Regions from separate parts of the Burkholderia sp. BCC1999 genome, predicted to be linked through region 1. Evidence: predicted binding sites of a transcription regulator. Region 1 holds the regulator's gene; the other holds the start of a gene.
What was found. Region 1 encodes HrcA, which represses chaperone genes, less so after heat shock. Its sites were predicted from a motif close to TTAGCACTCNNNNNNNNNGAGTGCTAA; they were not measured.

Region 1 (4,201 bases):
CCGCCGCCGGCCAGGAACTCGTCGCGCACTTCCATGCCGATCTCCTCGATCGTCTCCAGGCAATCGGCCGTAAAACCGGGACAGAACACGTCGGCGCGCCGCACGCCGGCCTCGCCGAACTCGCGCAGCGTCGGTGCGGTGTAGGGCTGAAGCCATTCGGCCTTGCCGAAGCGTGACTGGAACGTGACACGGCATTCGGTCGTCGACAGTCCGAGCGCAGCCATCAGCAACGCGCCCGTCTGCTGGCACTGGTCGTGATACGGGTCGCCGAGGTCGAGCGTGCGCTTCGGCACGCCGTGGAAACTCAGCACGAGCTTGTCGCCGGCCGCGAAGTCGGGCCGGCCGTGCTGCGCCCAGTACTGGCGCACCTGCTCGGCCAGCGCGTGGATATAGGCCGGATGGTCGGCGTAATGCCGCACGGTGCGCACTTCCGGCTGGTTGCGCATGCGCGCGAGCGCGTCGAAGGCGGCATCGAAGGCGGTGGCCGTGGTCGACGCCGAATATTGCGGATACATCGGCATCAGCAACACGCGCTCGACGCCCGCGCGCTTGAACTGCGCGAGTGCGTGCGAAATGTTCGGGCTGCCGTAGCGCATCGCGTAGTCGACCATCACGTGATAGCCGTTCGACGTGAGCAGGTGCCGCACGGCGTCGGTCTGGCGCTCGGTATGGACGCGCAGCGGCGAGCCTTCGGGCATCCAGACGGCCGCGTATTTCTTCGCGGACGCGCGGCCGCGCAGCGGCAGGATCAGCGTGCGCAGCAGCACCTGCCAGACGGCCTGCGGAATCTCGACGACTCGCGGATCCGACAGGAATTCGGCCAGGTAGCGCCGCACCGCGCGCGGCGTGGGTGCGTCGGGCGTGCCGAGATTGATCAGCAGCACACCGATGCGATGGGCGGCCGCGATGCTCGAAGGCGGCTCAAGATCGAAACGCATGGGCAAGAACGTGCTCGGGGCACGGGACCGGACGGCTCTCAATTATAGCGGGCCACCCCGTACCGTTCGGCCGACTGTCGGCGCGTGCGGCATTGCGACACGATGACGGGGCGGGATCAGGTTGCCGATCGCCGGCTATTGCTGGCTCAGCGTGAGCGACAGCAGGCGCGCGGTGATGTCGACGATCGGTATCACGCGGTTGTACGCCATGCGGGTCGGGCCGATCACGCCGAGCGTGCCGACGATCTGCCCGTTCACCTCGTACGGCGCGGTGACGACGCTCATTTCCTCGATCGGCACGAGCGTCGATTCTCCGCCGATGAAGATCTGCACGCCCTGGGCGTGGCTCGACACGTCGAGCAGTTGCAGGAGGCCCGTCTTTTGGTCGAACACGTCGAACAGCTTGCGCAGCCGCGCCATGTCGGACGAAAGATCCGCCACTTCGAGCAGGTTGCGCTCGCCGGAAATCAGCACGGTGTCCTCGGTGTCGGGCACCTCGGTACTGGCCGTCACGGCCGCGTGCATCAGCGTGGTCATGTCGCCGCGCAACTGGTCGATCTCGTCGCGCAGGCGGCGGCGCACCTCGTCGAACGACAAGCCGGCGAAATGCGCGTTGATGTAGTTGGACGCCTCGGTCAGCTGCGACGGCGAATAGTCGCGCGGCGTGGCGAGCATCCGGTTCTGCACGTCGCCCTCGGGCGTGACGATGATCAGCAGGATGCGCTTGTCGGACAGGCGCATGAACTCGATCTGCTTGAACACGTGGCTGCGGCGCGGCGTCAGCACGACGCCCGCGAACTGCGACAGGTTCGACAGCACGCTCGCGGCGGCCGCGACCACACGCTGCTGTGGCTCGCCGGCCTGCAGCGTGTTCTGTACCTGCCGCGCGACGGCCTCGGCGTCGATCGGCACCTCGACCGTCAGCATCGTGTCGACGAACAGCCGGTAGCCGCGCGGCGTCGGCACGCGGCCGGCCGACGTGTGCGGGCTCGACACGAGGCCGAGCTCCTCCAGGTCGGACATCACGTTGCGGATCGTCGCCGGGCTCAGCTCGAGCCCGGAGTAACGGGACAACGTGCGCGATCCGACTGGCTGACCGTCGGCGATATACCGTTCGATCAGGGTTTTCAGGAGGGTTCGTGCGCGAGGATCTAGCATGGTGGAAAATTTTAGCGCAACCGCGCGACCGCGGCGAGTGGCGTCGCCCACCGTTGCGCGGGCCGGCCCGATCCGGCCCCGTCGGCGCGCGGCCGGTTCTTTTCGTCAACGAGCTATGGTGTAATGCCGGCATGAAAACCGGTAATCAGTTCAATACTGTCGCGCTCGTCGGCCGGAGCAACACGCCCGTGATCGCCGAACCGCTCGCCACGCTGGCTGCCAGCCTCGCGAAGCTCGGCTTCGAGGTCGTGTTCGAAGGCGATACCGCGCGCGAGATCGGCATCACCGGCTACCCGGCGCTCACCCCGGCCGAAATCGGGGCGCGTGCGGACGTGGCGGTCGTGCTCGGCGGCGACGGCACGATGCTCGGCATCGGCCGCCAGCTGGCGCCGTACCGGACCCCGCTGATCGGGATCAACCACGGGCGGCTCGGCTTCATTACGGACATCGCGGCCGCCGACATGCACACGCTCGTCCCGGTGCTGCTGTCCGGCAAGTTCGAGCGCGAGGAGCGCGCGCTGCTCGAGGCGCGGATCATGCGCGACGGCGAACCGATCTACCACGCACTCGCGTTCAACGACGTCGTCGTGAACCGCAGCGGCTTCTCCGGGATGGTCGAGCTGCGCGCGTCGGTCGACGGCCGGTACATGTACAACCAGCGTTCGGACGGCCTGATCGTCGCGACGCCGACCGGCTCGACCGCCTACGCGCTGTCGTCGGCCGGCCCGATCCTCCATCCGCAGCTGGCGGGCATCGTGCTCGTGCCGATCGCACCGCACGCGCTGTCGAACCGGCCGATCGTGCTGCCCGACGATTCGAAAATCGCGATCCAGATCGTCGGCGGACGTGACGTCAACGTAAACTTCGACATGCAGTCGTTCACGTCGCTCGAACTGAACGATACGATCGAGGTGCGCCGCTCGAAGCACACGGTGCCGTTCCTGCACCCGATCGGCTACAGCTATTACGCGACGCTGCGCAAGAAGCTGCACTGGAACGAACACGCCTCGAACGAAGACGACAAGGCGTCCTGACGCCACCCCGCCCCACATCATGCTCCGCCACCTCTCGATCCGCGACTTCGTCATCGTCGCCGCGCTCGATCTCGAATTCGACAGCGGCTTTTCCGTCTTTTCCGGCGAAACAGGCGCCGGGAAATCGATCCTGATCGACGCCCTTGCCCTTGCGCTCGGCGAACGCGCCGACGCGAGCGTCGTGCGCACCGGCTGCGGCCGCGCCGACATCACGGCCGAATTCACGCCGCACGACCGCGTCGCGCGCTGGCTCGACGAACACGCGTTCGACACCGAGGACACCGTGATGCTGCGCCGTGTGATCGACGCAAACGGCCGTTCGCGTGCGTTCATCAACGGCACCAGCGCGACGCTCGCGCAGCTGCGCGAACTCGGCGAGATGCTCGTCGACATCCATGGCCAGCACGCGCACCAGCTGCTGATGCGGCCCGACGCGCAGCGCGAGCTGTTCGATACGCACGCGGGGCTCGTCGCCGATGCGGCGAACGTCGCACGTGCCTGGCGCGTGTGGCGCGACGCGACGCAGGCGATCGACGCCGCGAAGGCGCACGAGCGCGAGCTGCAACTCGAACGCGAAAAGCTCGCGTGGCAGCTCGCCGAGCTCGACAAGCTCGCGCCGCAGCCCGGCGAATGGGACGAAGTCAGCAACGAGCACAAGCGACTGTCGCATTCGGCGAACCTGATCGAAGGCGTGCGCGGCGCACTCAACGCGCTGTCCGAGTCCGACGATGCGATGCTCGCGCAACTCGGCGCGATCGTGTCGAAACTGCGCAGCCTGGCCGACTACGACACCACGCTCGGCGACGCGCTCGCGTCGCTCGAACCGGCCGAGATCCAGCTGCAGGAAGCCGTCTATTCGCTGTCGCACTACGCGCAGCGCGTCGATCTCGATCCCGAGCGGCTCGCGCAGGTCGAGACGCGCCTCGATGCGCTGCACTCGACCGCCCGCAAGTTCCGGCTGCCGCCCGACACGCTCCACGAGGAACATGCGGCGCGCCGCGCGCAGCTCGCCGCGCTCGACGCGGCCGCCGATCTCGGCGCGCTCGAGGCGACGCAGGCCAAGGCGCGTGA
Region 2 (4,201 bases), on a different contig from region 1:
CTGGTAGGTCGCCTCGACGGTCGTCTCGCGGGTGCGTACGCCGTACGGGCCGGCCGCGAACGTCCGCGCGGCCTGGTCGAGGTCGGTCACGTGGCTGCCGACCTGGATGTACGTGACGGCGAGGCCGACGCTGTCGTTGTCGCGGCCTTCGAACGGCGCCTTCAGCACGATGCCCGCGTTGGCCGCGAAGCTCACGAGGTTGCGGTCGCCCGGCGCGCCCATCACGCGTGCGAACACGCCGAGGCTCCTCGGGCCGGTCGGGTCGGGGCGCCAGATCATCTGGTCGGCCACCGCGTAGAAGCTGTAGTCGCCGTGATGCTGCTGCGCGTTGCCGTTCGACGCCGGATCGGCGAGCGACAGCCCGTCGGTGCCGGTGCTCTGGTCCGCGAAGCGGCCGTTGTGATACCAGACGCCGATCTTGTAGGTGCCCGGCAGCCCGTTCGAGTGCCCGGTATCCATTTCGCCGTCGGACGGCTGGTTCAGTGCGTATTGCAGCTCCCCGATATAGAGCGTGCCGTTGTGCAGGTTGAAGTTCGTGCCGCTCAGGTTGCTCGGGTTGTTGCCGAGCGGATCGCCGTCGAACACGCCCGCGAGCGCGGTGAGCTTCGGCGTGATCTGCGCGCGCACGCGCACGCCGAGGCCGGCGAGCGGATAGGCGGGGCCGCCGTTCGGCAGATCGTACGACGGCAGCGCGGGCCAGCCGAACATCGTGTTGACGAACGTGTTCGCATACGTGCTGACCATGAATTCCTGATCCAGGCTCTGCTGGCCGATCTTCACGTCGACGCGCTTGTCGAGGAACGACTGCTGGTACCAGAGCTCCCACAGGCGCGTCGTGTCCTGCGCCTCGATGCCGCTCGCGGTGTTGAGCGTGCCGAGGTTGCGCGCGCTCAGGTTGGTGCCGTGGATCTGCAGCGCGCTGACGTTGAACGTGCCGCCGGCCAAGCCGATCGCCTTCTGCGTGTCGACCGTCAACGTGGCCGTCGTCAGTCCGTCGTAGGCGCCGCCGCGGTTCAGGCCGCCGCGCAGGTTCGCGAGGTATTCGCTGGTTTCGGTGATCTGCAGCGTCGCACCGTACTTGCCGAGCCACGGGCGGATGCCGCCCATGTCGCCGAGCAGGCTCTGGCGCGTCCAGATGCCGGTCCACATGTCGGTCGGCTTCGCCTGGATCGTGAGGTCGGCCTCGGGCGCTTCGGGCTGCGCGTCGACCGGCGTGGCGGCGAACGCAGCGCCGCTCGCGAACGAGGCGCATGCGAGGACGGCCGCACAGGCGGCGGGGCGCATCCGGGCGCGGACGCGGTCTCCATGGAACGACGCAACCTTCATATCAAATCCCTGGTTCTAATTGGTTTGGAGTCCTGCTTGTCGGTCGCTGTCCCGACGCTCGGCACCGATCGGCCAGGGCATGAAGAAGAGCGCAACGCGGCGCATCGTAGGAGTCTCGAATGGGAATGTCAATGTAAACGAGAATGATTCGCATCTAAATTACTGAATGTAATGGGAGGGCTTACGGACGGGGCCCGGCGGGTGTTTTCATGGAATAAAAACGTAAATATCGGCGTAATGAAAATGAATGCTTCGATGCGGAGCGATGGATCGCTGGACAGGGGGCGCGACGGTCGCCGGGCAGGGTGAACGGCCGCGTTGCGGCGGACGGAATCGACGCCTGCGCGGGCTTTTCGATGCGATGTCGCCGGTCGCAGGAACTCCGTGCTTACCCGGTGTCCAAACGGGGCTGGATGCGATTCGCAGGTCGCGCGGGCCTGCCTGTCAGGCCGGGTGGCGTGGGTCAGGGTTTTGTTTTGAAAGGGTTTTTTGTGATTTTCGGGTGTTTTTCCTGCTGCCGGGCCGCGTTGAAAATTCGTCCGGCTCCCCTTCTTGAATTTGTCAAAACCCGTCCATATAATTAGCACTCGCTGCACGAGAGTGCTAACAATTCTCTGCCGGGCGATCCGCCGGGCAGATTCCCTAAGCGTTCTTCAATCTCAGTCAAGAGAGGAGTGAATATGAACCTTCGTCCTTTGCACGATCGCGTGATCGTCAAGCGCCTGGATCAGGAAACCAAGACCGCCTCGGGCATCGTGATCCCCGAAGCCGCTGCTGAAAAGCCGGATCAAGGCGAGATCCTCGCGGTCGGCCCGGGCAAGCGTGACGACAAGGGTGCACCGATCGCGCTCGACGTGAAGGTCGGCGATCGCGTCCTGTTCGGCAAGTACGCAGGCCAGACCGTCAAGGTCGACGGCCAGGAACTGCTGGTCATGCGCGAAGAAGACATCATGGCCGTGGTCAACGCTAACTAAGCGTCCACCGACGGTACATATTCCCAAGAATTCAAGGAGTTAGAAGATGGCAGCTAAAGACGTCGTATTCGGCGATTCCGCCCGTTCGAAGATGGTCGAAGGCGTGAACATTCTCGCCAACGCAGTCAAGGTCACGCTGGGTCCGAAGGGCCGCAACGTGGTGCTCGAGCGCAGCTTCGGCGGCCCGACGGTCACCAAGGACGGTGTGTCGGTCGCGAAGGAAATCGAGCTGAAGGACAAGCTCCAGAACATGGGCGCGCAAATGGTCAAGGAAGTTGCTTCCAAGACCAGCGACAACGCAGGCGACGGCACGACGACGGCAACCGTCCTCGCGCAATCGATCGTTCGCGAAGGCATGAAGTACGTCGCATCGGGCATGAACCCGATGGACCTGAAGCGCGGCATCGACAAGGCAGTCGCAGCGGCTGTCGAAGAGCTGAAGAAGATCAGCAAGCCGTGCACGACGAACAAGGAAATCGCACAGGTCGGCTCGATCTCGGCGAACAGCGACACGTCGATCGGCGATCGCATCGCTGAAGCGATGGACAAGGTCGGCAAGGAAGGCGTCATCACCGTCGAAGACGGCAAGTCGCTGGCCGACGAACTCGACGTCGTCGAAGGCATGCAATTCGACCGCGGCTACCTGTCGCCGTACTTCATCAACAACCCGGAAAAGCAAGTCGCCGTCCTCGACAACCCGTTCGTGCTGCTGCACGACAAGAAGGTGTCGAACATCCGTGATCTGCTGCCGGTACTCGAGCAAGTCGCGAAGGCTGGCCGTCCGCTGCTGATCATCGCTGAAGACATCGAAGGCGAAGCGCTCGCAACGCTGGTCGTGAACAACATCCGCGGCATCCTGAAGACCGTTGCGGTCAAGGCGCCTGGCTTCGGCGATCGTCGCAAGGCGATGCTGGAAGACATCGCGATCCTGACCGGCGGCCAAGTGATCGCCGAAGAAACCGGCCTGACGCTCGAGAAAGCAACGCTGGCAGAACTGGGCCAGGCGAAGCGCATCGAAGTGGGCAAGGAAAACACGACGATCATCGACGGCGCAGGCGAAGCCGTGAACATCGAAGCACGCGTGAAGCAAGTGCGCGCGCAAATCGAAGAAGCGACGTCGGACTACGACCGCGAAAAGCTGCAAGAGCGCGTGGCCAAGCTGGCCGGCGGTGTTGCAGTGATCAAGGTCGGCGCAGCGACCGAAGTCGAAATGAAGGAAAAGAAGGCACGTGTCGAAGACGCACTGCACGCAACGCGCGCAGCTGTTGAAGAAGGCATCGTGGCAGGTGGCGGCGTTGCGCTGATCCGCGCTCGCACCGCGATCGCAGGCCTGACCGGCGCGAACGCCGACCAGAACGCCGGCATCAAGATCGTGCTGCGCGCAATGGAAGAGCCGCTGCGCCAGATCGTCACGAACGGCGGCGAAGAAGCCAGCGTCGTGGTGGCGGCAGTTGCTGCAGGTACGGGCAACTACGGCTACAACGCAGCAACGGGCGAGTACGTCGACATGGTTGAAGCCGGCGTCGTCGACCCGACCAAGGTCACGCGTACCGCACTGCAGAACGCAGCTTCGGTTGCAGGCCTGCTGCTGACGACGGACGCAGCTGTCGCAGAACTGCCGAAGGAAGACGCACCGATGCCGGGCGGCATGCCGGGCGGCATGGGCGGCATGGGCATGGACATGTAATCGACTTCGGTCGATGATGTCCGGAGCGCGCAGCGATGCGCGTTCCAGCCAAAAGAAAAGACCCGCAGCGATGCGGGTCTTTTTTTATTGGCGCGAGGATTTTGATGCATGCACCGGGCGGCCGGAGGCGTCGCGCCCGAAGCGGCGCGGCAGGTACGACGGCGGGGCATGCCCGCCGTGCCTGCGTCAATGGCGGTGCGACGTCCTCGTTACC

Region 2: the regulator HrcA is predicted to act here: its motif matches at 1,907-1,933, upstream of U5809_RS09245 (co-chaperone GroES).

The regions. Positions count from the first base shown of each region.
Region 1 is NZ_CAJPHP010000031.1:20,200-24,400, forward strand. It holds gene hemH (ferrochelatase) at 1-938, opposite strand, end outside; gene hrcA (heat-inducible transcriptional repressor HrcA) at 1,074-2,096, opposite strand; gene U5809_RS31465 (NAD kinase) at 2,228-3,130, shown strand; gene recN (DNA repair protein RecN) at 3,150-4,201, shown strand, end outside.
Region 2 is NZ_CAJPHP010000005.1:217,831-222,031, reverse strand. It holds gene U5809_RS09250 (carbohydrate porin) at 1-1,326, opposite strand, end outside; gene U5809_RS09245 (co-chaperone GroES) at 2,007-2,300, shown strand; gene groL (chaperonin GroEL) at 2,347-3,987, shown strand; gene U5809_RS09235 (hydroxymethylpyrimidine/phosphomethylpyrimidine kinase) at 4,174-4,201, opposite strand, start outside.